DNA from 2 places in the Janthinobacterium sp. UMAB-60 genome. Region 1 is predicted to be linked to the other one. Evidence: riboswitches for the same ligand, from Rfam matches in the RefSeq annotation. Region 1 holds a riboswitch; the other holds the start of a gene.
The links. Region 1 has a riboswitch for thiamine pyrophosphate ahead of thiC (phosphomethylpyrimidine synthase ThiC). Riboswitches for the same ligand answer to the same signal wherever they lie in the genome.
Positions count from the first base shown of each region.

Region 2: it holds a riboswitch for thiamine pyrophosphate, as region 1 does, so the genes downstream of both, K0F86_RS05965 (TonB-dependent siderophore receptor) here and thiC (phosphomethylpyrimidine synthase ThiC) in region 1, are expected to answer to the same signal.

Region 1 is NZ_LT607489.1:102,595-117,066, forward strand. It holds gene K0F86_RS14380 (tetratricopeptide repeat protein) at 1-3,129, shown strand, start outside; gene K0F86_RS14385 (porin) at 3,571-4,611, shown strand; gene K0F86_RS14390 (bifunctional diguanylate cyclase/phosphodiesterase) at 4,608-6,689, opposite strand; gene K0F86_RS14395 (Crp/Fnr family transcriptional regulator) at 6,928-7,668, shown strand; gene K0F86_RS14400 (PAS domain-containing hybrid sensor histidine kinase/response regulator) at 7,714-9,957, shown strand; gene K0F86_RS14405 (response regulator) at 9,986-10,792, shown strand; gene K0F86_RS14410 (hypothetical protein) at 10,832-11,086, shown strand; TPP riboswitch at 11,170-11,285, shown strand; gene thiC (phosphomethylpyrimidine synthase ThiC) at 11,365-13,278, shown strand; gene thiS (sulfur carrier protein ThiS) at 13,299-13,502, shown strand; gene K0F86_RS14425 (thiazole synthase) at 13,518-14,312, shown strand; gene K0F86_RS14430 (hydroxymethylpyrimidine/phosphomethylpyrimidine kinase) at 14,312-14,472, shown strand, end outside.
Region 2 is NZ_LT607484.1:15,679-30,150, reverse strand. It holds gene K0F86_RS06000 (phosphatidylserine/phosphatidylglycerophosphate/cardiolipin synthase family protein) at 1-1,405, shown strand, start outside; gene K0F86_RS05995 (tetratricopeptide repeat protein) at 1,408-3,006, shown strand; gene K0F86_RS05990 (hypothetical protein) at 3,325-3,858, shown strand; gene K0F86_RS05985 (TetR/AcrR family transcriptional regulator) at 3,910-4,557, opposite strand; gene K0F86_RS05980 (DUF2867 domain-containing protein) at 4,625-5,143, shown strand; gene pnuC (nicotinamide riboside transporter PnuC) at 5,229-5,840, shown strand; gene K0F86_RS05970 (AAA family ATPase) at 5,840-6,388, shown strand; gene K0F86_RS05965 (TonB-dependent siderophore receptor) at 6,385-8,529, opposite strand; TPP riboswitch at 8,617-8,714, opposite strand; gene K0F86_RS05960 (iron-containing alcohol dehydrogenase) at 8,781-9,938, opposite strand; gene K0F86_RS05955 (hypothetical protein) at 10,081-10,386, shown strand; gene K0F86_RS05950 (Imm26 family immunity protein) at 10,480-10,959, shown strand; gene K0F86_RS05945 (sensor histidine kinase) at 10,991-12,349, opposite strand; gene ompR (two-component system response regulator OmpR) at 12,363-13,064, opposite strand; gene K0F86_RS05935 (hypothetical protein) at 13,329-13,730, shown strand; gene K0F86_RS05930 (FapA family protein) at 13,898-14,472, shown strand, end outside.

The DNA.
Region 1 (14,472 bases):
ATGCTGTGCTGCAACGAGGCAGGCGGCCTCGATGACATGCAGGCCGCCCGCTGGCTGCGCAAGGCCGCCGAAAGCGGCAACGCCAAGGCCCAGCTGCAGCTGGCCGTGATGTACGGCATGGATCGGGGCGTGCCGCAGGACTATGTGCTCGCTTCCATGCTGAGCCAGCTGGCGGCGGCGGGCGGGGAGCCGGGGGCCGCCGCCAGCGTGGCCGGCTGGGCAAAGGCGATGAATGCGGCGCAAAACGCCGAGGCGGATCAGCTGGCGCGGGCGTGGAAAGCCGGCATGCCGCTGCCGCAGGTCTCGGTGCACGGCATGGAGCGCGTGATCCATTATGTGCGCGAGGCGCGCGACAAGCTGCCGCCGACGCCCGAGGTGAGGGCGCTGTTCGCCGCCGCCAGCGAGGGCGATGAAGCCGCCTTTGGCAAACTGCTCGCCGGCGTCGCCCTGCCGGGCGCCTACCGGATCGGCGAGCGCACCTTGCTGCACGCCTTGATCTTGCCCGCGTACAGCCTGGTCGAAGCCGAATCAGCATGGCAGAAGGCGCAACCGCGTCTGGACGACCCTCTGCTGCAACAGGTGCAGCGGCGGGCGCACCGCGAGGCGCAACGCGCGCGGCACGCCGCGCTGCTGCCCGCCAGGCTGCGCATGATGACGCTGCTGTTGCAGCGCGGCGTGCCGGTCGGCGAAGGCACCGGGGGCAGTAGCGTCGCGCCCCTGCATCTGGCGGCCATGTACGGCAACGCCGCGATGGTGCGCCTGTTGCTGGCCCATGGCGCCGATGTGCGGCACTACGGCGCCGGAAATGAAACGCTGGCGCCGCTGGAATACGCGCTGCAACAGGAAGATGCGGGCACTCTGCCGGAATTGCTCGACGCGGATGAGCGTACGGCGAACATGATCGCCTTGCTGGACGCAGGTTCGGGCATGCCCTATCTGGTGGGCGATCAGCGCATGGCGGAGCTGCGCCATTCACAGAAAAAGACGGTGAAAGACGGCGCGGCGCGGCCAGCCGAGCGGCCGCTGGCCGATCACATGCTCTGGAGCCGCTTGCTGGGCATGACGCGCGGCACCGAAGTGCTCGATAAAATGCTGGCCACCGGCACCACGCCGTCTATCGAAGACACCGGCAAGTCGCTGTACGCCTACGCCGCCGAGGCGGGCAACGCCGGCGCGCTGGACTGGCTCAAGCAGCGCGTGCCCCGGCATGACGCGAAGGGAAGGGACCGCTGGCTCGATGCCGCGATGCGCGCCATGTACAACCACCAGCCGGCGTCCGAGGACGTGCTGCGCCAGCTGGTGATGCCCGGCATGCCATGGCAGCAAGCTGGTCCCGCAGCCGAAGGGTTGCACATGAGAGCGCTGGCGACGCTCGATGCGCTGCACCTGCAAACGGAGACGCTGCTGTGGCATGCGGTGCGCAGCCAGCGACCTGACTGGGTCGCCCGCCTGGCCGCGATGGGCGCGTCCGTCGTCAGCGATGGTGATCGCGCGCCCTTGCTGGCGGCCGTCGAAAATAGCGACGCGGCGATGGTCCAGCTGTTGCTGGGCTTGGGCGCCGATCCGCTGGGCGGCGAGTTCCCCGTATTGAAGATGGCGCTGAAACTGCCGCCGACGCCGGACAATAATGCCGTGCTGTCATTGCTGCTGGCGGCCGTCGCGGCGCGCCAGCCGCCGACCGCCATCGAGTGGTCGCCGCTGGACGAGGCGCTGCGTGCCGTGCGCGATGCGGCCGGCGTCGAGCGGATACGCCTGATGCTGGCGGCCGGCTTGCCGGCCAGCCAGTTGAGCAATAAGGCCGCCATGCTCGCCGTGCGGTCGCCGCAGCGCGCACTGGCGCCGCTGTTGCTGGAACACGGCATGTTGCGGCGCGCCGACGGTGAGCGGCGCGCGCCGGGCGATGCGGTGGTGCTGCAGCAGGCGCTGCGCGCGCAGCGCGACGACCTGCTGCCGCGCCTGCTGGACCTGGGGCTGGACCCGAACTGGCGCGGCGCCAATCAGAAGAGCGCGCTGGAACAGGCCATTCTCAACGGCGATACCGGGGCCGCGCGCCTGTTTATCGCGCGCGGCGCGCGGATCGATGAAAGCTCAGGGTACCCATGGGGTGGCGCGCTGGACCTGGCTGCCGCCAGCCTCAATCCCGCTATGCTGGCCCTCGTCACGCGCGACTGGACGCTGTCGCTGGACAAGGTATGCCTGCCGGACACGCCGAATCTGGTCAACATCGCCTTGCACGCATCCGATGCGTATTGGAACTTGTTGCTCAAGCATGGCTTTGCCGCCGCGCCGCAACAGTGCGACCCCGGCATGGCGCCGCGCCTGATCGCCGCCTTTGCCGATGAGCCGAAGCATATGCTTGCCGGCTGGCTGGGCCAGCGCTTTGCTGCGCGCCTGCCGCGTCTGGCCGGCAGCCTGCGCCAACTCGCGCCCCAGGACTGGAGCGCGCTGCGCGCTGCGGGGCGCGATGACATGCTGGCCATCCTGGCGGCGGGCGGCTGGCGGGTGCCGCCCGCCAAGGTTGCCGCTGCGCCCGCGCACAAGGACAAGGCTGCCGACCTGGCGCTGCAACGGCGCTTGCCGGGACGCTATGCGCTGGGGCGCAGGACCGAGGTCGCGTCGCAGATCGTGCTGCGCGCCGACGGGCGTTTCAGTTACCGGATGCTGTACGGCGCCGATGAGCAAGCGGCGCAGGGACGCTGGTCGGTGCTGGACGGCGAGCTGCTGCTGCGGGGCGATGGGGCGTCGCCCGATGCGCCCTTTGCGCTGTTGCCGCCGCGCCCCGGCGACGCCACTACCGGTCCGGCCCGCATCATCGTCGAATATCGCGGCGAAGCCGTGCCCGATATCGCTCTGGCGGCGTTGGGCGATGCGCCCGCGTTGGCCCAGGGCGTCAGCGGCAAGCAGCCGTGGCAGGTGCCGTTGGCCGGGCCGCTACGCCACCTGGTGCTGTCTCATCCGGAAACAGGCTTTGCCACGGTAAAGCTGCCGGCCCGTCAAGGCCTGTTGCGTTTTGCGCTGTATCCGCCGCACTTGGGCATGCGCGATTTCCACGCCGTCATCGGCATCGAGGATGACAAACTGACCTGGGATCGCGACGGGCAAATGTTGTCGTACGATAAGGTGAAATGAACGCGGCCGCATGGCCGTGTTTTGGCGGCCTGGCGAGTCGTTTTCCCGCAACAGAACGGGGAAAGCGGTGTCGCCGATGCTATAATGCCGGCCTCGGCGCCTCCTGCCCCATCCTTGCGGACGGCGCCAGCAGACGCGGTTGTATAACGTTTCATATCCAGCACTCGTCCGCGTCTCAAGGCCAGCGCATCTGCGATGCCAGCCACCTTCAGTGCGTCCCCTCCGGGCCGGGCGCCTGAGCCACGCGCACCGCCAGCGGTGCACCATTCACGGCGGAATCAAAGCGGCGCGTCCATTGCACGCCGCTGCCGCCACAGCTTAGCCAGGATCTTTTGTCCGGCGCGTCGTCTTTTGATACGGCATCCCCCGCATGGCGCCTTGCCGCTAGTGGTCTTGCCGTGGCCGCCGCTTTCCTGGTGTCGCTTTTACAAGGAAATCATCATGAAAAAAATCGCCATCTTTGCCGGCCTTGCCACCACCCTCGGTGCCTTGCCTGCCGCACACGCCCAGTCGTCCGTCGAAGTGTATGGGCTGATGGATGCGGGCCTGGTGCAGGAAGGCGGCATCAGCAAGCTCACCAGCGGTATCTCGGCCGGTTCGCGCCTGGGCGTGCGCGGCACGGAATCGCTGGGCAATGGCTTGCAAGCCGTGTTCACCTTGGAAGCGGGCGTGCAGGGCGACACGGGCCGCTCCGACCAGGCGGGCCAGTTGTTCGGCCGCCAGGCTTTTGTCGGCCTCAATAGCCCGCTGGGCATGCTGACCATGGGCCGCCAGTACAACCTGCAAAGCCAGGCGCTGACGGACGTGGCCGATCCCTTCGAGGGCGGCTTTGCCGGCGCGGCGACCAATCTGGCCGGCTATTCGGCCACGCGCATCGACAATACCGTGCGCTACACCTCGCCCGAGCTGCGCGGCGTCACCGCCACCGTCATGTACGGTGCCGGCGAACACACGGGTGTAGCGGCAGATCAACGCTCGCTGGGCCTGGCCCTGGGCTATGTCAACGGTCCATTGACCCTGCGCCTGGCGCGCCAGAGCCGTGCCGGCGAGCCGGGCAAGGCCGCCGCCAATAACACCATTCTGGCCGGCAACTACAACTTCGGCGTGGCCACGGCGTTTGGCGGCTATGGCCGCAACACGGGCGATGGCAGCAGCATGTTCTTTGCGGAAAACCCGTATGGCGCGGCGCAGGCGCCGGCCCAGTCCACGGACAGCCGCGACGCCATCGTCGGCGTGTCCGTGCCGCTCGGTGCGACCACCGTGCTGGCCTCGTATGTGTACAAGGACGACCGCAATGCAGCCAACCGCGATGCGCAGCAATTGGCCATCGGCGCTACGTATGCCTTGTCCAAGCGCAGCAAGGTCTATGTGGCCTACGCGCACATCCGCAACCGCAACGACGCCGCCTACATGGTGGGCAATGCGACGGAAGTGGGCACGGGCAACCGCGCCTTCAACGTCGGCCTGCGCCACGCTTTTTAAGCGGACAGCATCTTGCCTTGCAGTAATAGTTCCTCGAAGGCGGGCGCGGTCAGCGGGCGGCTGAACAGATAGCCCTGCATCTGGTCGCAGTCGTGCTGGCGCAGGAAGGCCAGCTGCTGCGCCGTTTCCACGCCTTCGGCGATGACTTTCAGGCGCAGACTGTGCGCCAGCGAAATGATGGCGCGCACGATGGCGGCATCGTCGCCGTGCGTGATGTCGCTGACGAAGGTCTTGTCGATTTTCAGTACGTCGATGGGAAAGTGGCGCAGGTAGGCCAGGCTGGAATAGCCGGTGCCGAAGTCGTCGATCGACAGTTGCACGCCCAGCGCCTTCAGGTTGGCCATGATGGCCGTGGCTTGTTCCACGTCATGCATGACCATGCTTTCGGTCAATTCCAATTCCAGATGGGCGGCGGCCAGCCCCGTTTCAGCCAGCGCCTGCGCCACCGCGTGCAGCAGATTCCTTTGCTTGAATTGTCGCGCCGACAGGTTGACGGCCAGGCGCAGCGGGCCATGGCCGGCCAGCTGCCAGGCGCGCGCCTGGGCGCATGCGGTGTGCAGCACCCAGTCGCCGATGGGGATGATCAAGCCCATTTCCTCGGCCAGGCCGATAAAGCTGGCCGGTGGAATGCGCCCCAGTTGCGGATGTTGCCAGCGCAGCAGCGCTTCCATGCCCACCACCTTGCCGCTGGCCAAGTCCAGCTGGGGCTGGTATTCGAGGTGGAACTGCCCCCGTTCCAGCGCGTGGCGCAACTCGCTCTCCAGGCCCAGCCGCTCCAGGGTGCCCGCATTCATGCTTGAGGCATAGAATTGCCAGTGGCCCCGTCCCTGTTCCTTGGCGCGGTACATGGCGATGTCGGCGTGCTTGATCAGGGTGTCGGCGTCCAGGCCGTCGTCGGGATACACGGCCACGCCCATGCAGCAGCTGAGAAAAAATTCATATTCGCCCAGTTGCAGCGGCTGCGCCACGGCGTCCTGGATGCGCTGCAGGATGGCCGCGCCCGGTTCGCCATTGCCATGCTGGGGCAGCAGCAGCACGAATTCGTCCCCGCCCAGGCGCGCCACCGTGTCGACTTCGCGCGTGGCTCCGCACAGGCGCTCGGCGACGCTTTTCAGCACCAGATCGCCCGCATCGTGGCCCAGGGTATCGTTGACGAATTTAAAGCGGTCGAGGTCGATGAACACTACCCACAAGGGCAGGCCGCTGCGCCGTGTCACGGCCATCGCCTGCTGCAGCCGTTCGCGCAGCAGCAGGCGGTTGGCCAGTCCCGTCAGAATATCGTGCCGCGACTGGAATTCCAGCTCCTGTTCGAAGCGCATGACGGTGCTGATGTCGTATTGCGCCACGACAAAGTGGCTGACGGCGCCATCGCCATCGTCGCGCACGGGCGCGACGAACAGCTCGCTCCAGTAGCAGCTGCCATCCTTGCGAAAATTGCGCACGATGGCCTTGCCTTCGCGCTGTTCGCGCAGGGCCGCTGTAATCTCATGCATGTCTTGCCGCCCCTGTTCGGGTCCCTGCAAGTCTTCCAGGCGCTGGCCGATGACTTCGCCGGCCGCATAGCCGGTGATGCGCTCGAAGGCGGGATTGACGTATTCGATCAGGTAGCCCGGCGCGTCGGCGCTGCACAGGATGATGGCATTGGCCGACACTTCGATGATGCGTTCGCGCAAACGCAGCGACTTTTCGGTGTGCATGCGCGCGGCGATGTCTTCGGACAGGCGCAAATTGGCAAACTGCAAGGCCGCCGTGCGTTCGCCCGTGATGCGGGCAATCACGGAGTTGCGCGACACGAGCTGAAACACATACGCCGTTGCCAGCAGGCTCGACAGCAGTCCGCCCAGCAGCACATACAGGGAGCCGCGATGGTTCGCATCCAGGCTCATGCCGTTGGCGGGCAGCATGGCGGCGCGCAGCGTGTGACCGCTGGCGTGGTACTGCAGCAGCAGCCGGGTGCTTTCCGATTCGATCTGGCGCGCCGAGGCGTAGCACAGGGCCGTCAGGCACAACCCGACCGCCAGCGTGATCAGGGCCGAGGTGGAAACGGAAATGGAGATGCGTTTGAAGAATGATTGCATGATGGCGTCCGGTAAGCAGCGCCGGCGCCGATCCGTGATCCGGCAGCCCTGGCAGTGACTGACTGTAGGGCACGGGACACGTGGCCGTCCGTTCGCTGCCGAACAGACGGCCATGCCAGCAAGAAATATAGTGGCGGCATTGTGCAGGCGCTGTGTTACGCTCCAGCATATGGCGGCCCTCGTTCGGACGTCTTACCTCTATCCCCTAGCTGACGACTGGAAACCAGGAAAACTGCCCATGTCGAGTCCGCATGCCCAGCTGCACAACCCGAATCAAAACCATTTGCTTGCCGCCATGCTCGACGCCGATTTTGCGCGCCTGGCGCCCCACCTGGAGCAAGTCTCCATGTTGCTCGGTGACGTGATCTACGATTCGGGCGACAAGCTGCAGCATGTGTACTTCCCCACCACGGCCATCGTTTCTATCCACTACCTGCTGGAAAACGGCGGCTCGTCCGAGATCGCCGGCGTGGGCAACGAGGGCATCGTGGGCGTGTCGCTGTTCATGGGCGGCAACTCGACCCCCAGCCGCGCCGTCGTGCAGACGGGCGGCATCGGCTATCGGCTGAAGGCGCATTTGCTGATGGAAGAATTCGACCGCGCCGGCCCCGTCATGCGTTTGCTGCTGCGCTATACGCAAGCGCTGATCACGCAAATGTCGCAGACGGCCGTGTGCAACCGCCACCATACGGTGGAGCAGCAACTGTGCCGCTGGCTACTGCTGACCATGGACCGCCTGCCGAACCGCGAGCTGACCATGACGCAGGAACTGATCGCCAACATGCTGGGCGTGCGCCGCGAAGGCGTGACGGAAGCGGCGGGGCGCTTGCAGCAGCGCGGCTTCATCAGTTACCGGCGCGGCCATATCTCCGTGCTGGACCGCGCAGGCCTCGAAGGCCATGTGTGCGAATGCTATGGCGTGGTCAAAAAGGAATTCACGCGCCTGCTGTCGGACGTGCGCCAGCGCCAAAGTTCCTGAACACCGCATCAATTCTCTTATCGTTGTCACAGCCCAGGCTACCTCATGCAATCTGTTGAAAACATTCCTCCGCGCGCACCGTCGCGCTGGCCCATGGCACTGGCGTTTTCATTCAGCGCCATCGTGCTGCTGGCCATCGGCGTGCTGGCCTGGCGCGCGCCGTTCGAGACGGCCTGCGTGATTGACTCGCTGGTCTTCCTGTTGCTGATGCTGCTCGTGGCGCTGTACCGGCGCACGGTGTCGGCCAGCCTGCCGCGCCAGTTGCTCAAGGCGGGCGCCTTGCAGGACGCGATTTTCAATAGCGCCAATTTCTCGTGCATCGCCACCGATGCACAGGGCGTGATCCAGATTTTCAACGTGGGCGCCGAACGCATGCTCGGCTACGAAGCGAGCGATGTGGTCGACAAGCTGACCCCGGCCGGCATTTCCGACGCGCAAGAAATCATCGCGCGCGCCGCCGCCCTCAGCGCCGAACTCGACACCGTCATCACGCCCGGCGTGGAAGCGCTGGTGTTCAAGGCCACGCGCGGCATCGAAGACATCTACGAATTGACGTATATCCGCAAGGATGGCAGCCGCTTCCCCGCCATGGTCTCCGTGACGGCCCTGCGCGACGCGCAGAGCAAGGTCATCGGTTACTTGCTGATCGGCACCGACAACACGGCGCGCAAGCAGGTCGAGGCGGAACAGGCGCTGCTGGACCAGCGCTTGCGCGAGCAGCAGTTCTACACGCGTTCGCTGATCGAGTCGAATATCGACGCGCTGATGACGACGGATCCGCGCGGCATCATCAGCGACGTCAACCAGCAGATGGAAGCGCTGACCGGTTGCACGCGCGACGAACTGATCGGCGCACCGTGCAAGAATTATTTTACGGAACCGGAACGGGCCGAGGAAGCCATCGCGCGCGTGTTGCGTGAAGGCAAGTTGACCAATTACGAGCTGACGGCCCTGGCGCGCGACGGCAAGCAGACGGTGGTGTCGTACAACGCCTCGACCTTCCACGACCGCGACCGCAAGCTGCAGGGCGTGTTTGCCGCCGCCCGCGACGTGACGGAACGCAAGCAGTTCGAGCAAGCCTTGCAAGACACGAATATCGAAATGGAAAAGGCCCGCCAGGCGGCGGAAAAAGCGAATCTGGCCAAGTCCGAGTTTCTGTCGAGCATGAGCCATGAGTTGCGCACGCCCTTGAATGCCGTGCTGGGCTTTGCCCAGCTGATGGCGTCCGAGACGCCGGCACCGAGCTTGCCGCAGCAGCGCTCGATCGACCAGATCCTCAAGGGCGGCTGGTATCTCTTGCGTTTGATCAATGAAATCCTCGACCTGGCCATGATCGAGTCGGGCAAGGTCACCATGTCGGAAGAGGCGATGTCCTTGCTCGACGTGTTGCAGGATTGCCAGGCGATGATCGCGCCGCAGGCGGAAAAACGCGGCATCAGCATGCATTTCCCCCGCTGCGGCAAGGCTTTCTATGTGCATGCCGACCGCACGCGCGTGAAACAGGTGATGATCAACCTGTTGTCGAACGCCATCAAATACAACCAGAGCGGCGGCAGCGTGAAGGTCGAATGCACGCGCCATGCCGACCGCGTGCGCGCCAGCGTCACCGACAGCGGCGCCGGCCTGAATGCCGAACAGATGAGTCAGTTGTTCCAGCCCTTCAACCGCCTGGGTCAGGAAAGCAGCACGGAAGAGGGCACGGGCATCGGCCTGGTCGTCACCAAGCAGTTGGTCGAACTGATGGGCGGCACCATCGGCGTCGACAGCACGGTGGGCGTGGGCACCACCTTCTGGGTGGAATTCAAGGCGTCGCGCGCGCCCGAACTGCACCTGGAAGAGGGCGTAGCCTTGCCCGTGGTGGAGGAAGACCAGGAAAGCCAGCGCACCTTGCTGTACGTGGAAGACAATCCCGCCAACCTGGCGCTGGTGGAGCAATTGATCGCCCGCCGCAGCGACTTGAAACTGCTGACGGCCATCGATGCGCACCTGGGCATCGATCTGGCGCGCACCTACCAGCCGGACGTGATCTTGATGGATATCAATCTACCCGGCATCAGCGGCTATGGCGCCCTGAATATCCTGCATGATGATCCCCTCACCAGCCACATTCCCGTCATGGCCCTGTCCGCCAACGCCGTGCCACGCGACATCGAGAAGGGCCTGGAAGCGGGCTTCTTCCGCTATCTGACCAAGCCCATCAAGGTCGTCGAATTCATGGATGCGCTCGACGTGGCCCTGCACCATGCGGCCTCGCACGGCCTGGCCGACGACACTCACACAGTACGCTAATTCAGCATTTAATTTTAGGAATACCGCCATGCTTCAAGCCACCGAGATCCTGAACGCCAGCATCCTCATCGTCGATGACCAGGAGGCCAACGTCATGCTGCTCGAACAGGTGCTGCGTAATGCAGGCTACACGCACATCACCTCCACCATGGACCCGCAAGCCGTGCGCGCGCTGCACCAGCAGCACCGCTACGACCTGATCCTGCTCGACTTGCAGATGCCGGAAATGGATGGCTTCGAAGTCATGGAAGGCTTGCGCGACATCGAGGCGGGCAGCTATCTGCCCGTGCTGGTGATCACGGCCCAGCCCGGCCACAAGCTGCGCGCGCTGCAAGCGGGCGCCAAGGACTTCGTCAGCAAGCCTTTCGACCTGGTGGAAGTCAAAACGCGCATCCACAACATGCTGGAAGTGCGCCTGCTGTACCAGAAACTGGCCGAATACAACAAGTCGCTGGAACAGATGGTGGAAGAGCGTACGGCGGAGTTGCGCGAAAGCGAAGCGCGCTTCCAGCGCTTCACGGAACTGTCGTCCGACTGGTACTGGGAACAGGATGCGCAGGGCAACCTGACGCGCTTTTCCGGTCCCGTGGCTGAAATGCTGGGCATCGGCAGCGAAGAAGAGCCGCAGCGCTGGAACGCCACCGAACGCGCCTTGCTCGACGCCAAGATCGCCGCGCGCGAACCGTTCCTCGATTTCATCTACAGCCGCGCCAACCTGGACGGCAGCACGCAGTACCTGCAGGTCAGCGGCGAACCGATGTTCGACAATGGCAGCCGCTTTATCGGCTACCGCGGCATCGGCCTCGATGTCACGGAGCGCTTGCGGGGAGCGTGATTTATACTTGGTGTCATCGACATCGACAAGGAATGCATCATGGCTGATAAATCTCCCTCCTACTGGTTTCCCGCCAAGACCTATGGCTGGGGCTGGGGCTTGCCCATCACCTGGCAAGGCTGGCTGGTGTTTCTGGCCGCGCTGGTGCTGTTCGCCTGCGGCGCCTTCCTGTTCCCGCCGCAAACCATGTTCGTCGGCTACATCGTGTATGAAGTGGCTGTCGTCGCCGCGCTCATTTTCATCTGCCTGCTGAAGGGCGAACCGACCGCCTGGCGCTGGGGCAAGAAGAAGTAGGTCGATGCACAAAGACTACACCTGCAAGAAATCATCTGGCCGCGCGGCGTGAACCGCGTATAATTGGCTCGCTGCCGCAAGGCGGCAAACGCTAGGGGTCCTGCCTTTCGCTGTGGAAACACAGTGCAAGCGCGGGTGAGAAATACCCTCCGAACCTGATCTGGATAATGCCAGCGAAGGGAAGCTTTAGGATGAACGCACCCCGCCTTTCCGCGTGCGCGCAGCCGAACCTCCTTAGCTGGCTCCAGGCTTAAAAATAGTCTAGCCAAGGAGCCAAAATGAACGCCAACCCGAAATTCCTCTCCGCCACCGCCACGGTCGACGCAGCCGCCATCGCGCCGCTGCCCAATTCGCGCAAGATCTACGTCGAAGGCAGCCGCCCCGACATTCGCGTGCCCATGCGCGAAATCAGCCAGTCCGACACGGAAGCGTCGTTCGGCGGCGAAAAGAATCCGCCGATCTACGTCTACGACACCTCCGGCCCCTACACGGACCCGGACGTGCAGATCGACATCCGCTCGGGCCTCGATACGCCGCGCCTGCCGTGGATCATGGAGCGGGCCGACACGGAAGAATTGCCCGGCCCCACCTCCGACTACGGCATCGCCCGCCTGGCGGACCCGAAACTGGCCGAGCTGCGTTTCAACTTGCACCGCAAGCCGCGCCGCGCCATCGCCGGCAAGAACGTGACGCAAATGCACTATGCGCGCCGTGGGCTGATCACGCCGGAAATGGAATTCGTCGCCATCCGCGAAAACATGCGCCGCCAGGAGTATTTGCGCGAACTGCAAGCCTCCGGTCCCATGGGCGAACGCCTGGCCGACCTGATGGGCCGCCAGCATCCGGGCCAGTCGTTCGGCGCCAGCATCCCGGCCGAAATCACGCCGGAATTCGTGCGCGAGGAAATCGCCCGCGGCCGCGCCATCATTCCCGCCAACATCAACCACCCGGAAGTGGAACCGATGATCATCGGCCGCAATTTCCTGGTGAAAATCAACGCCAACATCGGCAATTCGGCCGTCACCTCGTCGATCGGCGAGGAAGTGGAAAAGATGACCTGGGCCATCCGCTGGGGCGGCGATAACGTGATGGACTTGTCCACCGGCAAGCATATCCATGAAACGCGCGAATGGATCGTGCGCAACAGCCCCGTGCCCATCGGCACCGTGCCCATCTACCAGGCGCTGGAAAAGGTCAATGGCAAGGCCGAAGATTTAACTTGGGAAATCTTCCGCGACACCCTCATCGAGCAGGCGGAGCAGGGCGTCGACTATTTCACCATCCACGCAGGCGTGCTGCTGCGCTATGTGCCGATGACGGCCAAGCGCCTGACGGGCATCGTCTCGCGCGGCGGCTCCATCATGGCGAAATGGTGTCTGGCGCACCATCAGGAATCGTTCCTGTACACGCATTTCGAAGACATCTGCGAAATCATGAAGGCGTACGACGTGTCGTTCTCGCTGGGCGACGGCCTGCGCCCCGGCTCCATCTACGACGCCAATGACGAGGCACAGCTGGGCGAACTGAAAACCCTGGGCGAGCTGACGCAGGTTGCATGGAAGCACGATGTACAGGTGATGATCGAAGGTCCGGGCCACGTGCCGATGCAACTGATCAAGGAAAACATGGACTTGCAGCTGGAGCAGTGCGGCGAGGCGCCGTTCTACACGCTGGGACCATTGACCACCGATATCGCGCCCGGCTACGACCACATCACCTCGGGCATCGGCGCGGCCATGATCGGCTGGTATGGCACGGCCATGCTGTGCTACGTGACGCCGAAGGAACACCTGGGCCTGCCCAACAAGGCGGATGTGAAGGACGGCATCATCACCTACAAGATCGCGGCGCATGCGGCCGACCTTGCCAAGGGCCATCCGGGCGCGCAGATCCGCGATAACGCCCTGTCGAAAGCCCGTTTCGAATTCCGCTGGGACGACCAGTTCAACATCGGCCTGGACCCGGACAAGGCGCGCGAATTCCACGATGAAACCTTGCCCAAGGATTCGGCCAAGGTGGCGCATTTCTGCTCCATGTGCGGCCCCCATTTCTGCTCGATGAAGATCACGCAGGAAGTGCGCGAATACGCGGCCGGCATGGGCATCGCGGAAGACCAGGCGCTCAAGCAGGGGATGGAGGTGAAAGCCATCGAATTCGTCAAGAACGGCGCCGAGCTGTACCGCAAGGTCTGAAGGAGAGCGTGATGCCTGCATTGATATCCATCACGCTCAACGGCGCGCCGCACCAGGTGCCGCCGGGACAGACACTCGATCAATTGATTGCCGCGCTGGCGCTGGAAAACCAGGCGCTGGCGCTGGCCGTCAACCGCAACGTCGTGCCGCGCAAGGCGTGGCCGGGCAAGACCTTGCAAAGCCAGGATCAAGTGGAAATAGTCCGCGCCATCGGCGGCGGCTAGACTAAGGAAAAAGCAATGACAAGTAATAACAACGACGACCTGCTGACCATCGCAGGCAAACAGTATCAATCGCGCTTGCTGGTGGGCAGCGGCAAGTACAAGGATTTGCCGCAGACGCGCGAGGCGACGGACGCGGCCGAGGCGCAAATCATCACGGTGGCCATCCGGCGCGTGAATATCGGGCAAGACCCGAACGCGCCCAGCCTGCTCGACTTCGTGCCGCCGGACCAGTACACGATTTTGCCGAACACGGCCGGCTGCTACAACGCGAAAGACGCCGTCTATACCCTGCAACTGGCGCGCGAACTGCTGGGCGGGCGCAATCTGGTGAAGCTCGAAGTACTGGGCGACGAAAAGACCCTGTTTCCGCACATGCCGGAAACGTTGATTGCGGCCGAAGCGCTGGTCAAGGACGGTTTTGACGTGATGGTTTACTGCAGCGACGACCCCATCCAGGCGAAGATTCTGGAAGACATCGGTTGCGTGGCCGTCATGCCGCTGGCCTCCCTGATCGGCTCGGGCATGGGCATTTTGAATCCGTGGAATCTGTCGCTGATCATCGACCAGGCGAAAGTGCCCGTGCTCGTCGATGCTGGCGTGGGCACGGCGTCGGATGCGGCCATCGCCATGGAACTCGGTTGCGATGGCGTGCTGATGAATACGGCGATTGCCGGCGCGCGCGACCCCGTGCGCATGGCCCGCGCGATGAAGCTGGCCGTGCGGGCCGGGCGCGAAGCGTTTCTGGCGGGACGCATGCCGCGTAAATTTGCTGCGTCGCCGTCGTCGCCGATGGCGGGCCGCCTGGCGTGATGGTGCCAACGTTGCCGACGGTGCTGGTGTTTGCCGGCGCCGATCCTTCGGGCGGCGCCGGCATCGCCGCCGATATTGTCGCCATTGCGGCGCAGGGCGCGCATGCGCTGCCCGTCATCACGGCGCTGACGGTGCAGGACAATGACCGCGTGTTTGCTGT
Region 2 (14,472 bases), on a different contig from region 1:
GATCAGCAAGAGTATCGCGACCGAAATAAACCAGCCGCACGGCTTGACGATGGGGGAAATTGAAAAGCCCGGCATGCAATACCTGGGCACGCATCATCAGAAGCCGGTCCTGATCGATTTCGCCCACGAAGAGGGAGCCAAGGCCGTCGGTTACGTGATGGGACTGAACTCGGTGACCGATTATTGGGATACGACGGCCCATCTGCTCGACGATACGCGCCGCGAACAGGGCGGTGTCAACGAGCGGCGCGAGTGTTTGCAGGGAATGGCCGCGGACGGCGGCTTCGCCACCTTGAAGCCCTATCAGGATTACGCCTGCCGCATCGACGGCGGCCGTGCGCTCATCGCGCTCTACAACAATTTTGTGAAGGCATGGGACCGCGCTATCGACGACCGCACGCGTTCGGCTTCCACCGACTGTGTTAGCCGGGAGTTGCCATGTGGCAGCCCACCGGCGCGGTTGTTGCGCAATGCCGGGCCGGACGACTCCACCGTGCAGATCGTCCTGACGCAGCCCGAGGAGCAAGACAAGACGATCAAGGAAACCTACTTTCGCGCCGTGAGCCAGGCCAGCCTGGCGGCCGGCTACCTGTATGTGGAAAACCAGTATTTCCAGTATGAAGATTGGGCGCGGCATTTGCTGGCCGAGCGCAAGAAGGTGGTCGCCGCCTGGAAGGCCGGCAGTGTCAAGGCGGGCAAGAGTCTTGAAGATATGCCGGTCATGCACGTGTTCATCGTCATCCCGGTACCCGAACGGGCGCAGATGGTGCCGCGCACCCACGACACGCTGGCGGCGCTGGGGCAGCACGCTGGCATGACGGGGCAAAACACCATGATCGACGACTATAACAAGCAGCCGAAAACCCGGCGTGTCAGGGCAGGATTCGGCATTTCCACCGAGGCGGAAGTCCAGTTGCCCGACGTGGTGCAGCATTCCAACGGCATCAAAAAACCCGGCGCGATGACGCTCGAAAGCGAATTCGGGCTGAAGGTATCGGTGGCCATGCTCAATGTCAGCGCGTTTGACAAGGACCGCTGGCGTTACCGTGAAATCTACATCCATTCCAAATTGATGCTGGTCGACGACGTGTTCATGACCTTGGGCAGCGCCAACCTGAACCAGCGCAGCATGGCCGTCGACAGCGAAATCAATATCGCCACCATCGACCACCGCGTGGCCCGCGATTTGCGCAAGCGGGTGTGGCGCATGCATAGCGGCGGATTGGTCGATGGCGGGGGAGGGACGAAGGCGGAGATTGTGGATGCTTTTGAAAATTGGGTGGAGCTGATGGGAGAAAACCGCGGCAGGAAAAAATCTGATTCTGCAAGTGCGGACGACAAGAAAATGACCGGTTTTTTGCTTCCCTTGGAAGATAGACGCAGTTCCACGATACGTTTGGGGTGAGCATGAAAAAGTATAAAAATTTACCCCTTCCCCTGCCTTTTTTTATCTTGGCAGTTTTCCTGATTTTCACTTTAGGCGCCTGCAAAATGTCAAACGACACGAAAGAAGTCCTGCCGCGCAACCAAAGCCTGCCACTTTTCAATCCGCATGTCGCGGATTTTATCTGTGAAACCGAGGCGAGCAAGGTGCCGCCCATCGATGCGCAAGCTGAGGACTGGTTTCTCGAAGCGCGCGCCATGGAAGACCCTGAAATTTTCGTGGAAGACCGCGATTACAAAAAAATTGTCGATCTGACGCGTCAAGCGGCAGAGCGATTGCACTGGAAGGCGATGCTCAATCTGGCCAGCCTGTATGTGGAAGGGCGCGATCCCTTGCATGGAGAGGAAGAAGCGGTGCAACTGGTTGAAAAGGCGATGCGGCTCGGGATATCGGCGGCATATGACCGGATGGGGACGTATTACGCGAATGGCACGGGTGTCAACGGCGACATCACGCGTGCCTATGCCTTCTGGCAAAAGGCAGCACAGATGGGTAATCCTCAAGCGATGGATTTTTTGTCAGATAAACTAAATGTGGGTCCTGCAAATGAGGGCGCAGGGTATTGGGCTAATATTCCTGTTGCAATAAAAATGATGGAATGTGCATTTTCCCAAGGGTACGGACCAGTTGCATATAATTTGTCTTACATGTATGCCTCCCCGAGAATGGCCTCAGGGAGAGTTAGCGGGCCGCGTACGCCAGAAACTAAAGCACTTGCTCTTAAAGTTCTACATGAGGGAGTAGCATTCGGCTGCGAAAAGTGCGCAAACAAACTCAAGATTGAATTCGGAGATCCGTTTGATCTTGCAAATATGCTGGTTCCGTATATTGATAAGGCGCGAGCGGAACGTTACGGCGTACTTAGTCGTGCCCTCGGCTTCAACCCCAATCGCCGCTTCCCCAACCTCGATAAAATCTTGCCATTGCCACCGGCTGATCTGCCGCCTTGGGATGGTCAACGAAAAAGCCTGCTTGACGCGGCAATGGGCGTCCGTCCGCCGCCAGCCATCCCGCAGGCTAGCGCCGCCTCGCTGTTACAAAAACCGTATTTCCTGGCCGCCGACTATGCGCTGCACCCTGCCGGCTTGCACAGCGATGCGCCGACTGCGCCATTTTCCGCATACTGGCAACCGGCCGCTGGGCAGGGTTTGACGGAGCCGGCCCGGCTGTTCCGTAAAGACGAAGAGTTCCGCCATTTCAGCGTGCTTGATGCCGCTGGCAAGATCCGTTATGGCCCCGTGACATGGGAGCAGTGCCTGACGATACGGCACAACCATGGGGCAGTGGAACCGCGCGCGGCGCGCGGCTTGCTGCGCGAGGTGGCGCGGCCCGAGCCTTTGTTGAGCTGTGCTTGCGGGCAAGCCTGTCCCGTCAGCGGCGTCTGGCAACCCTGGGTAGCGGTCGACCATCCGCTGCAGGCCATCGTCAACCAGTACTGGCGCCAGGCGTGGCTGACCCAGGGCGCGTCGTTCCCGCGACCGCGCCGCGACTGGCTGCTGGACTTGCCAGACGACGACGTGACGTGGCATTTGATGGATGTGTCCATTGCAGGCCCCGGCTAACGCTTAACGCTCACGATATCTCGCATAACGAATATGTACAGGACGGCGACAAATCATCGCCGCCGTCCGCCATGGCCGGGCGGCCACTGATCAGCAGCATCACGTAAGAAATAGTTTCTATCTGCATATCCGACCTGGCCTCGGCTCCCTAGGCAGGTGCGGTTTTTTTCGCGGCGTTCGCGACGAAGGGTTGTATTGACTCGCCGGTTTGTGGTCTCCGCATCACCCGCACCGTACACGGGGCCGCCGCCTGCTGTTTCAGAAGCGCCACGTATAATTCCTCGCACTATCCACCGCTATTTTTTCGACAGGCCCCCCATGCCCCAGACTCCCGATTTGCCGCCGGATTGGCACGCGTTTGAAACGGCCTACGACGTCGAGGCAACCTGGTTCAGGCTGGCCAACGCCTCGCTGGCGCTGCTGGGCGCGTCCGCTTTCAAGGATCAGGCATTTTCAGCCTTTGCCTTCAATGCCGTATCGTTTCCATCCATTTCGCTGAGCTTTGACACCGATCCCGATAACCGGCAGCGCGATGACTATCCTTCGGACTGGTCGAACGAGTGCATGGAAGCCGATGTGCCGGAAATCGGGCAATTATGGGAGGAAGGCCACGCAAGGATCGAAGGCGCGCTGAGCGAGCTGATCGACGCGGCCGATGACGAGTTGCTCTGCGCCATCGAGGAAGGCTATCTGCACAGTCTGAGGAAAACCATGGTGCGGCTGGAAACGCGCCATGCTTTCGAGCAGATCAAGACATGCGCGCCGTTCTGGACCGTGGTCACGCAAGTCGATGCCGATACGGATGAAGAGGAGCGCCTGCTCGAGCAGGTGCGCCAAGGCTTTCTGGCGTGAGCGCCATATCAGGGCTTGCCAGGCCCTGACTTCTGCCTGCCCATAACTGAGTCAATTCGACTGTATTGCGGTTGTCCCGCCTGGCAAGGCCGCCTGCCGCAGCGCCTCCACCGGCAACTGAAAAAAGCGCGGCACCATGGCCGGCGACAGCGCGTCGCCGCCGTCCGCCATGGCCAGGCGACCGCTCAGCAGCAGCATCACGTAGCCGTGGCCCAGCGACCAGCCGGCGCTGGCGGCGGCCTTGTCCCAGCGCGCATCGAGACCCGCTTCGCGCACGGCCGCGCCGGCCGTCTGCAATACGTACTGAAAGCACGCTTGCGCCGCTTCCTGCAGGGCGGGGAACTGGCGCACGTCCTGGTGCTCGAACATCAGCCGGTAGTGGGCGGGCGCGGCCAGGGCGAATTCGATGTATTGCTGGCCCAGCAGCTGAAAACGCTGCTCGGCGGGCAGGCTGCCCGGCGGCGGCAGTTCTGCCTCCCATTTGGCGATCAGGCTGGCGAAGCCGGCCGCCGCCACGTCGGCCAGCAAGGCTTCCTTGCTGGGGAAGTGGCGGTACACGGCGGCGATCGATACGCCCACCGTGCGCGCCAGTTCGCGCAGCGACAGGGCGGCGTCGTGCTGCTGCGCCAGTTGCGCGATGGCGGTGGCGACCAGGGTGTCGCGCAAGTTGCCGTGATGATAGGTGCTCGTTGTTGTCATTCTATGTTATCGCTGTTCACATTGTCGTGTATGATGGCCATGTTATCACTGAATACATGGAGAGCACATGCAAGAGATGAACATCGCCGTCCGCGCCGTGGCCTTGCCGCCCGGCGCCAGCATCGCCCCGTTGTACCCGGGCAGCAACCTGGCCGATGCGTATGCCGTCGACCTGCCGACTGCGCGCGCCCGCGAGCTGGACATGGAAAGCCTGGCGCGCCAGCTGCTGGGCAGCCAGCCGGGCTGGGCGCGCAAGCTGATGGTGCTGCGCGACGCCATCGTGGCGCGCTTCGGCATCAAGACGGCCAGGCAGATGGAAGCGCGGCCCGGCAAGCGCATCGGCATCTTTCGCATCTTTGCCGTCAGTGACGACGAAATCATCGTGGGCGAGGATGACAGCCACCTTGATTTCCGCATCTCGGTGCTGCGCAACCGGGGCACGGGGCGGCATGGCAGCGTCACCGTGGCCAGTGTCGTGCATTGCCACAACTGGGTGGGGCGCGCCTACATCCTGCTGATCCGGCCTTTCCACAAGCTGATCGTGCGGCGTTCGCTGGCGCGCGCCGTCAAGGGGGGCTTTGCCTGAGGGGAAAGGGGCGTGACGGCGCGGGCAATCTTGCTTATTCATGGCCGGTATTGCATACTGCGCCACCAGCCTCATCACGATTCCCATGAACGATACGCTTCTCCTGCTGGGTTTTGCCACCACGCCGCTTGAACTGATTTCCTTTGTCCTGGCACTGACAACCGTTGCGCTGAATATCCGCCAGAACCACTGGGCGTGGCTGTTCGCCATCATTTCCTCGGCCGCCTACGGTTTCGTCTTTTTCGAGTCGCGCCTGTATGGCGACATGGCCTTGCAACTGCTGTTCATCAGCGTCTCGTTCTGGGGCTGGTACCAGTGGCTGCATCCGGCCAGCGGCGGCAAGACGCTGCCCGTCACGCGTCTGAATGGACGCGGCTGGCTGGCCTGCGCCGCGGGCTGGCTGATCGGCTTCCTGCTGATTGCCTGGCTGCTGACGACGACGGATACGGACGTGCCGCATGCGGATGGTTTCCTCACGGCAGGCAGTCTGGTCGGGCAATTCCTGTTGTCGCGCAAGAAACTGGAAAACTGGATCGCCTGGATCGTCGTCGATGTGCTGTATGTCTGGCTGTACCTGCACAAGGGCCTGACCCTGACGGCCGTGCTGTATGGCTTCTTCGTCGTGATGGCCATCATCGGCTTGCTGGCGTGGAAAAAGTCGGCGCCGGCCGCGCCCGACGCGATGGTCCTCAAGTGATGGCGCCTTGCGTGCGCGTGGCGATCCTGGGCGCGGAATCGTCGGGCAAGTCGACCCTGGCGGCCGCCCTGGCCGAGTGCTACGGCACCGTCTGGGTGCCTGAGTATTTACGTGAATTCGTAGCAACGCAGGGCAGGGTGCCTGTGGCGGAAGACCAGTATGGGATTGCGCGTACGCAAGTCGAACGCGAAGCGGCAGCCGCCGCGCAAGCCCGGAACTATCTGTTTTGCGATACGACACCGTTGATGACGGTGGTCTACAGCCGCCATTATTTTGATGGCGCCGACGCGCAGCTGGCGGCGCTGGCCGATGCCACGCAGTACGACGTGACGTTGGTGACGGCGCCCGACAGCCCGTGGGTGGCCGACGGCTTGCAGCGCGAGTCGGAAGCCGTGCGCCAGTTGATCTACCGCTACCTGCTCGACGAGCTGGACGCGCGCGGCATCGCCTACCACGTGCTGCGCGACAGCCTGGAGGCGCGCCTGGAACAGGCGGCGCCTTTGCTGCGGCAGGCGCTTGCCGCGGCGCCTGCCATTTCCCTCAATTAAAAGTCGAACTGCGCCGATACCTTGAACGTGCGGCTGGCGCCCGGGAACAGGTAGCCGCCCGCTTCCGGCGTCACGTCGCGCCAGTAGAACTTGTCTGCCACGTTGTTGACGGTGGCGCGCAGCACGGCTGTCTTGCCGGCAATGCGCGTGGCGTAGGCGGCACCCAGGTTGAACACGTTGTACGACGGCACGAAAGTCGTGTTGTTGTACTCAAACGCTTTCTTGCCCGCATATTCCCAGCTGCCATTCACGCTCAAGCCCGCCACCTGTTGCACGGCGTAGTCCGCATGCACGGCCGCCTTGAACGCGGGCACGTTCGGTACGCGCTTGCCATCGTAATTCGCATCGCCCGTGCCCGACTGCTGGCTGTTCAGGGCCGTCACGGATGCGCCCAGGCTCAGGTTGGTTGTTGCCTTGCCCTGGGCCGACAATTCCAGGCCACGGTGCTGGGCCTGGCCATTGCGGACGAAATAATTCTCGGCATTGACATATTCGAGACCTTTGCGTATCTGGAACAGGCTGGCCGCCAGCATGAAGTCCGGCGTCACATCCATTTTCACGCCCAGTTCGATCTGCTTCGAGCGGCTCGGCGTCAGCTCCACGTTGGCGTTTTCCTCATAGATGCTGGCCGTGCCGCCATGTTCCATACCTTGCGAGTAGGCCGCATACACGGACACATTGTCGAGCGGGGTGTAGACGAGCGACACGTTGGGCAGCAGGAAGTCGTGCTTGGCGCGGATTTCCGTGTCGGCCTTGAGCACATACTGGTAGCCGTCGACATTGATATGGCGCAAGCCGCCATGCAGCTTCCAGTTCGGCGCCAGGCTGACGATGTCCTGCACGAACACGGATTTTTCCTTGTCGTCGCGCACCAGACGCACGGGGCCAGTCGAAGCCGGCGATGGTGCAACGATGACAGGGCGGTAGATATTGCTGATGCCCACTTCCTTATACACGTACTTGCCGGCGCGGTCCTTGCGGTTGAAATACGACACGCCCACCGTGACTTCATGGCGCAGGCTGCCCGTGGCGAACTTGCCCTGGATCATGGCTTGCGCGCTCAGCGGTTTTTTCGTCTCGCCCAGGCTGCGGAAGTCCCACACGGAGAAATCGCCATTGCTGCAGAACACCGGGGACTCGCCTTCCGGGCTGCAACCATACGGGTAGGCCGTGTAGTCGTCGCGCTTGAACGAGTGCTGGTTGGCGGACAGGGTGGCGTGCCAGTCCTCATTGAAGGCGTACTGGAAGCGCAGGCCCAGGTTGCTGGTGACCGTTTCCACCGGGTGCGTCCACGGTTGCTTGTTGAGCATGGCGTCGGCGCTGACGTTGGCCGGCAGGTTGCCGTTGCTCAGCAGCTGGAAGCCGGGCGCCGTCACTTGCGCCTTGTCCTGGTAGTCGGCATCGAGCTGCAGCAGCGCCTGCGGCGAAATCTGCCAGTCGAAGGCGCCGGAAATGAACTTGCGGTTGCCATCGGCGCCCTGGATGTAGGAGCGCAGGCGTTCGGCCGCCACGTTGACGCGGTAGCCGAATCGCGTGTCTTCCAGGCGGCCGCCCAGGTCGACGGCGCCGTACAGGGTGCCCCGTTCGCGCGCTTCCACGGTGACGGTGCGCAATGGCGTGTTCGTCGGGCGCTTGACGATGAAGTCGATCACGCCACCGGGCGCGGCCACGCCCGCCTGCAAGCCGGCCAGACCCTTCAGCACTTCGATGCGTTCCTTGTTTTCCAGCGGAATTTGTGTGTCGCCAGGAATGGCCACGCCATCCTTGCGGTAGCTGGAGTTCGTATCGAGCTTGAAGCCGCGGATGGTGAACTGTTCTGCATAGCCGACGGCGTTGTAGGAATCGTTGATGCTGGCGTCGAGCTTGACGGCGTCGCTGAGATTGCGGATCTGCAAGTCCTGCATGTCTTTCTGCGAAATGACGGTGACGGACGCGGGTGTTTGCAGCAGCGGCGCGTCGCTAAAGCCGCCCACGGAGGCGCGCTTGGCGGCCGGCGCCTTGCTGGCCGTGACGACGACTTCGGCCATGCTTGGCGTGTCGGCCTGCGCTTCGGCGCCGTCATGCGCGGCCAGGGCGGGCGCGGCAAACGCGTGCAGGATGGCCAGGGTCAAAACGGAAACAGATAAATTCGGTGTGGACATAGAATGCTCGTGGTTCAAGCCGCCTCTTGGGAAAGAGCACGGCAGGCTGCTTGTTCGGCTGGCGCCAACGCAGGAGCTATCAAAGGAGGGAGGTACTTTGCGCTTTCCTTCGCTGGCATTATCCAGATCAGGTACGAAGGGTATCTCTCACCCGGATGACTGCTCCAGGACCCCTAGCGAAATGACAGCTTAGCATGAAGCACGGCCAGCTGTCCCGCTGGCCGACCGTTTTACAACAGTGTGGTGCGAATCTACAAACTGAGTTCCAGCACCTTGCGGCTGACGGCGGGCGTCACCTCGCGCTGTTCGCCCAGCGCCGTCATGCCGTGCGCTTCCAGGGCGGCGACGACGGCGTCCACGCTGGCATGGTTCAGGCCGTAGTCGGCCAGGCGCGTCTTGACGCCCATGTGGCGGAAGAAAAATTCCGTGCGCGCGATGGCCGCCTCGATGCGGCCATCCTCGTCGCCGCCATCGAGGCCCCAGACGCGGGCCGCGTATTGCAGCAGCTTGGCGCGCTTGGCCTGCTTGCGCACGCGCAACATGCTGGGCAGGATAATGGCCAGGGTTTGCGCATGGTCTAGCTCGTACAGGGCCGTCAATTCGTGGCCGATGGCGTGCGTGGACCAGTCTTGCGGCACGCCCACGCCAATCAGGCCGTTCAAGGCCAGGGTGGCGCTCCACATCACGTTGGCGCGCACGTCGTAGTCGTCCGGGTGCGACAGGGCTTTCGGGCCTTCCTCGATCAGGGTCAATAAAATGCCTTCGGCGAAGCGGTCCTGCACGGACGCGTTCACAGGGTAGGTCAGGTACTGTTCCATCACATGCGCGAACGCATCGACGACGCCATTGCCCACCTGGCGCAGCGGCAAGGTGAACGTTTTCGACGGATCCAGCACGGAAAATTTCGGGTATACCTTGCGGCTCATGAACGAGCGCTTTTCCTGCGTGGCCTTGCGTGTGATCACGGCCGAGCCATTCATTTCGGAACCCGTGGCCGGCAAAGTGAGCACCGTGCCGAAGGGCAGGGCGGCCTCGACGATCTTGCCGCCTTTCGCCAGGATGTCCCACGCCTCGCCCTCATGCAGGGCGGCGGCGGCGATGAACTTGGTGCCATCGACCACGGAACCGCCGCCGACGGCCAGCAGGAAATCGATGCGCTCGCTTTTCACGAGGGCCACGGCCTGCATCAGGGTTTCATAGCTGGGATTGGGTTCGATGCCGGCAAATTCGAGCACCGTGTGGCCGGCCAGCGCCGCCCTGACTTCATCGTAGACGCCGTTGCGCTTGATGCTGCCGCCGCCGTAGGTCATCAGGACCCGCGCCTGCGGCGGGATCAGGCCGGCGATGGCGGCGATCTGGCCCTGGCCGAAGAGGATTTGCGTCGGATTGTAAAAGTCGAAATTGAACATGGGGCTCCCGCTGCCGAGGTTTAGGCTGTTGCTGAGCCATGATTATGGCCGAACGGGTGAAATCGTGTCGTGGACGCTTGAGCTTTTCGCCCGCGCGGTGGAGAATGCAGCCGATGTCACCACCACGCGAAAAGGAATGCGCATGACCACCGTCCCACTGGAAGAATCGGGCTTGCCGGCCACGGCACTCGACATGCACCGCGCCATCGGCGCCACCATCGCCGCGCTGCACGCGCTGGACTTGAACAGCCAGCGTTTCGAGGCGTGCACGGACCCGGAACTGCGCCGCGTGCTCGCGCATGCGGGCGACACCAGCCGCAAGGAAGCGGCCATGCTGCTCGAATGGATGCGCCGCCGCGACGCGCGCCTGGACACGGCCATGAAGGAAGCGTTGTTCAAGGCGGGGCCGATTGTTGCCCAGTATCACTATGACGAGAAAATAGTGTAACTATTGGTTTGTTGCTGTGGCGTACCATGCGCCACATTCGTATCGTTTCGCGTAGACTGTGCCCCGAACACGATTTTGGGGGAGTTTGCAACGATGAGATCATTACCATACCGAGAAGGCAGCTGGTTTGCCGTGCCCCTGCCGGGCGGCGGCTATGCCGTCGGCGTGGTGGCGCGCCGGGCCCCTGCCGGGCGCATCATGCTGGCGTATATGTTCGGGCCGAAGCGCGACAGCCTGCCTGCGCTGGAAGACCTGGAAGGCTTGCGGCCGGAACAGGCCGTGCGCCGCCTGCGCACGGGCGACATGGCCCTGCTCAACGAGCGCTGGCCCCTGCTGGGCGACAGCCCCCACTGGGAGCGCGATGCCTGGCCCATGCCGGCCTTTATCCGCCGCAATGAATCCTTGCAACGCGCCTGGCGCGCCAGCTATGCGGATGCCGATCCTGCCAAGCTGAACCGTGAGGAATCGATCCCCTTCGATACGCCGGGCATGGAAAGCGATTCCCTGTATGGCTACGGGGCGACGGAATTGTTGATGAATAAATTGCTGGCGCAGGAAGCGGCGTCGGTTTGACGTCATTGAACGGCACGCCTGTGCCGTTCGTTTACGCCGCTGGCAAGCTGATCTGAAACGCCAGGCCGCCGCCTTCGCGGTTGCGCACCTGCAATTCGGCGCCGTGGCGCAGCAGCACGCGGTCGACGATGGCCAGGCCCAGACCGGCACCGTTGGCTTGCCCGCGCGCCGTGTCGAGGCGGGTGAACGGTTTCATCAGTTGCTCGATCTTTTCCGTCGGCACGCCTGTGCCGTGGTCTTGCACCTCGATAATCACCTTTTTCGCGCCGTGACTGGTGCGCAGATGGCAGGCGATATCGATTTCCGTCACGTCGCTGCCCGGCGTCTTGCCATAGCGGCGCGCATTCTCGATCAGGTTGTTCAGCACGCGGCGCAAGTCGGTGGGGTTGCCCATCGCATGCGCGCCTTCGGCGATGCTGGCGTTGATCTTCACGTCCGGCAAGCGCATCGCTTCGCGCGTCATGTCGAGCAGCAAACCGCTCAAGTCCACGTCCGTAAAGCTCGACGTTTCCGTCGGCTTGGCGTAGTCGAGGAACTGGCCGATGATGGCGTCCATCTGCCCGATATCGGACTGGATGCCTTCGCGTGCCTCGTCCGACAGGTTGGCCATTTCCACTTCCAACTGCATGCGCGCCAGCGGCGTGCGCAAGTCGTGCGAAATGCCGGCCAAAATCACGGCGCGGTCCGATTCCACCTGTTTCAAATCGTCGACCATCTGGTTGAAGCTGCGGTTCGCCTCGATGATTTCGATCGGACCTTTTTCCGGCAGCGGCGCCGGCTGCTTGCCCTTGGCGATGTCGCGCGCGGCCGCCGTCAAACGCGACAGCGGTAAATTGATCAGGCTGGAAATGATGGCCGCGCCCAGCAGCGACAGCAGAGACACCAGGCTGGCCCAGCCCAGCCACTGGAAGCCCGTCAGGCCGCGCAGGCGCTCGCGGTCCAGCATCAGCCAGTACTCGTCGTCATCGATCTTGAAGCTGACCCAGAAACCGGCCACGCCGTTGACGCGCGCGGAAAAGCGCGTGTCCTTGCCCAGCTTGGCTTTCACCTGCGCCTCGATCTCGGGCATCAGGTAATTGTCGGGCGGCGGCTCGATGCGGTCGTCCTCTTCCAGCGAGAAGATGCGGATGCCTTCATTGCTGACGAGGTCGAACAGCAACTCGCGCCGCAGCTCGGGCGCCGAGTGCGTGAGGGCCGCATGCGTGATGGTAACGACGGAAATGATCTGGGCGGAAATCTGCTGCGCCTGCGGCTCGCGCTGGATGACGGAAATCATCCCGATCCAGGTGATCATGCTGACCGTGGTCAAGGTGCCGAGCAGCAAAAAGGTGCGCCAGAACAGGCCGCTTTTCAGCCGCGCCAGGCTGATATCGGGAACAAGCTTCATCATGCCTCGCCTGCGATCAGCGCGGCTGTCCGTCCGGGATGAAGACGTAACCGAGGCCCCACACGGTCTGGATGAACAGCGGGCTCGACGGGTCTGGTTCGATCAGTTTGCGCAGGCGCGAGATTTGCACGTCCAGGCTGCGGTCGAACACTTCGTATTCGCGGCCGCGCGCCAGTTCCATCAGTTTTTCGCGCGACAGCGGCTGGCGCGCATGGCGGGCAAACACTTTGAGTACGGAAAACTCGCCCGTGGTCAGCGGCACCGTTTCGCCATTCTTTTTCAAGGTGCGCGTGCCCAGGTCCAGCACGAAGTCGCCGAATTCGAAGGTTTGCGGTGTTTCCGACGGTGCGCCCGGGATTTCATCGGGACCCTTGCGGCGCAGCACGGCGCCGATGCGGGCCACCAGTTCGCGCGGGTTGAACGGTTTTGGCAGGTAGTCGTCGGCACCCATTTCCAGGCCCACGATGCGGTCCACGTCCTCGCCCTTGGCCGTCAGCATGATGATCGGCGTCTGGTCGCCCGCGCCGCGCAGGCGGCGGCAGATCGACAGGCCGTCTTCGCCGGGCAGCATCAAATCGAGCACCAGCAAGTCGTAGCGTTCGCGCAGCCACAGCTTGTTCATGGCCGTCGCGCTCTCTGCCGTGAAGACATTGAAACCCTGTTCGGTCAGGTAGCGGCGCAGCAGGTCCCGCAGGCGCACATCGTCATCAACCACCATGATTTTTGCCTGGTGGCCGTGGATCGATTGCGTAGTCGTGTTGCTGCCGGAAGTGGAGGTTGTGGTCATTTAAGGTGTCGTGTTATCTTATATTAGTTGCTATAGTAACGCCTCGCGCGGCGTCGGCAAGGGGGTATGGCGACCCATTACAAAGTGTTACAAACTTTACCCAATTACTCTTACTGCACCGTGTAAAGCATCATACACTGGGGCCACAGTGGAAATCAGCTTTAAGTTTATACGGCATCGCGGAAGAGGAACTCAATGAATATCTTTACTAAAAAAATTCACACCGCTCCCAGCGCAGCTATTGCCGCACGTACGACTGTGCTGTCCGCATTCGCCGTTTGCTCCGTGTTTGCCGCCAGCCTGGCGCTGGCACAAAACCAGCCGCCGCCACGCCGTGACGACCAGCCGCAAGTGCAGGCCCAGCGTTATGAGCAGGTACAGCGCAGCAATAGCAATAGCAATAGCAATGATACGCGACTGCGCGAACAGCGTGACGCACGCAGCTTCGACACGCGTGCCGAAGAGCAGCGTCGCGCCAGCGAAGGCGCCGACGCCTCGCGCCGCACGGGCCGCATGACGCCCGACGAGCGGCGCGACCTGCGCCGCCAGATCAATGAAGTGGGGCAGGATATTTACTCGAATCCGCCGCGCCGCTAGTTACTTGGGCATCGCGCACCCCATCCGACAGGGCCATCTCGCAAGACATGGCCCTGTTGGCATCTGGCAAGCACATTTTTGCCGAGTCGGGCACATCGCCACGCCCCGTGATATTGTTCTAGTGCACTGAAACAATTCTCTGAATGTGTTGCCGGGGGAGGCAAGGCGTGAGCGACGACGACACACCCGTTCCTGAGGCGGCCCCCGCAGGCTGCCTGCCGCACGGCATCGTCCAGCGCGACGAGGGCGTGTTTTTGGACCTGTCGCTGGCGCCCACGCAGTTGCGCGCCGCCGTCGACCAGTTGTTCCAGTCGGGGCAGCTGCTGGCCGGTCTCGACTACGCTTTGTTCCTGCTGACCCTGTTCCATGCTCCCGCGCCCCGCGCCGCGCCCAAGAGCGACGCCTTGCTGCGCATTGCCGCCCGTGTGGCGCCATTCCCGCCCCAGCGCCGCGCGCTGTATAAACAGGTCAAGATCCGCGACGACAGCGCCGAATTTTACTTTGAAGCGCTCTCTGCCGACTCGGATGGCCAGGTGCCGGCACGCCGCGAGTTTGACGAGCTGGTAGCCGACCTGTGGTGCAAGGGCGTGCGCTATGGCATCGATGGCGCGGCCGTGCGCGCCATTCTCGGCAGCGGCAAGGCCGAGCGCATCACGGTGGCGCGGGCGCTGCCGCCGCAGCCGGGGCGCGACGCCCGGCTGATGGAAGTGTCGCAAGGCATCCACCGCGACGATGCGCCGCG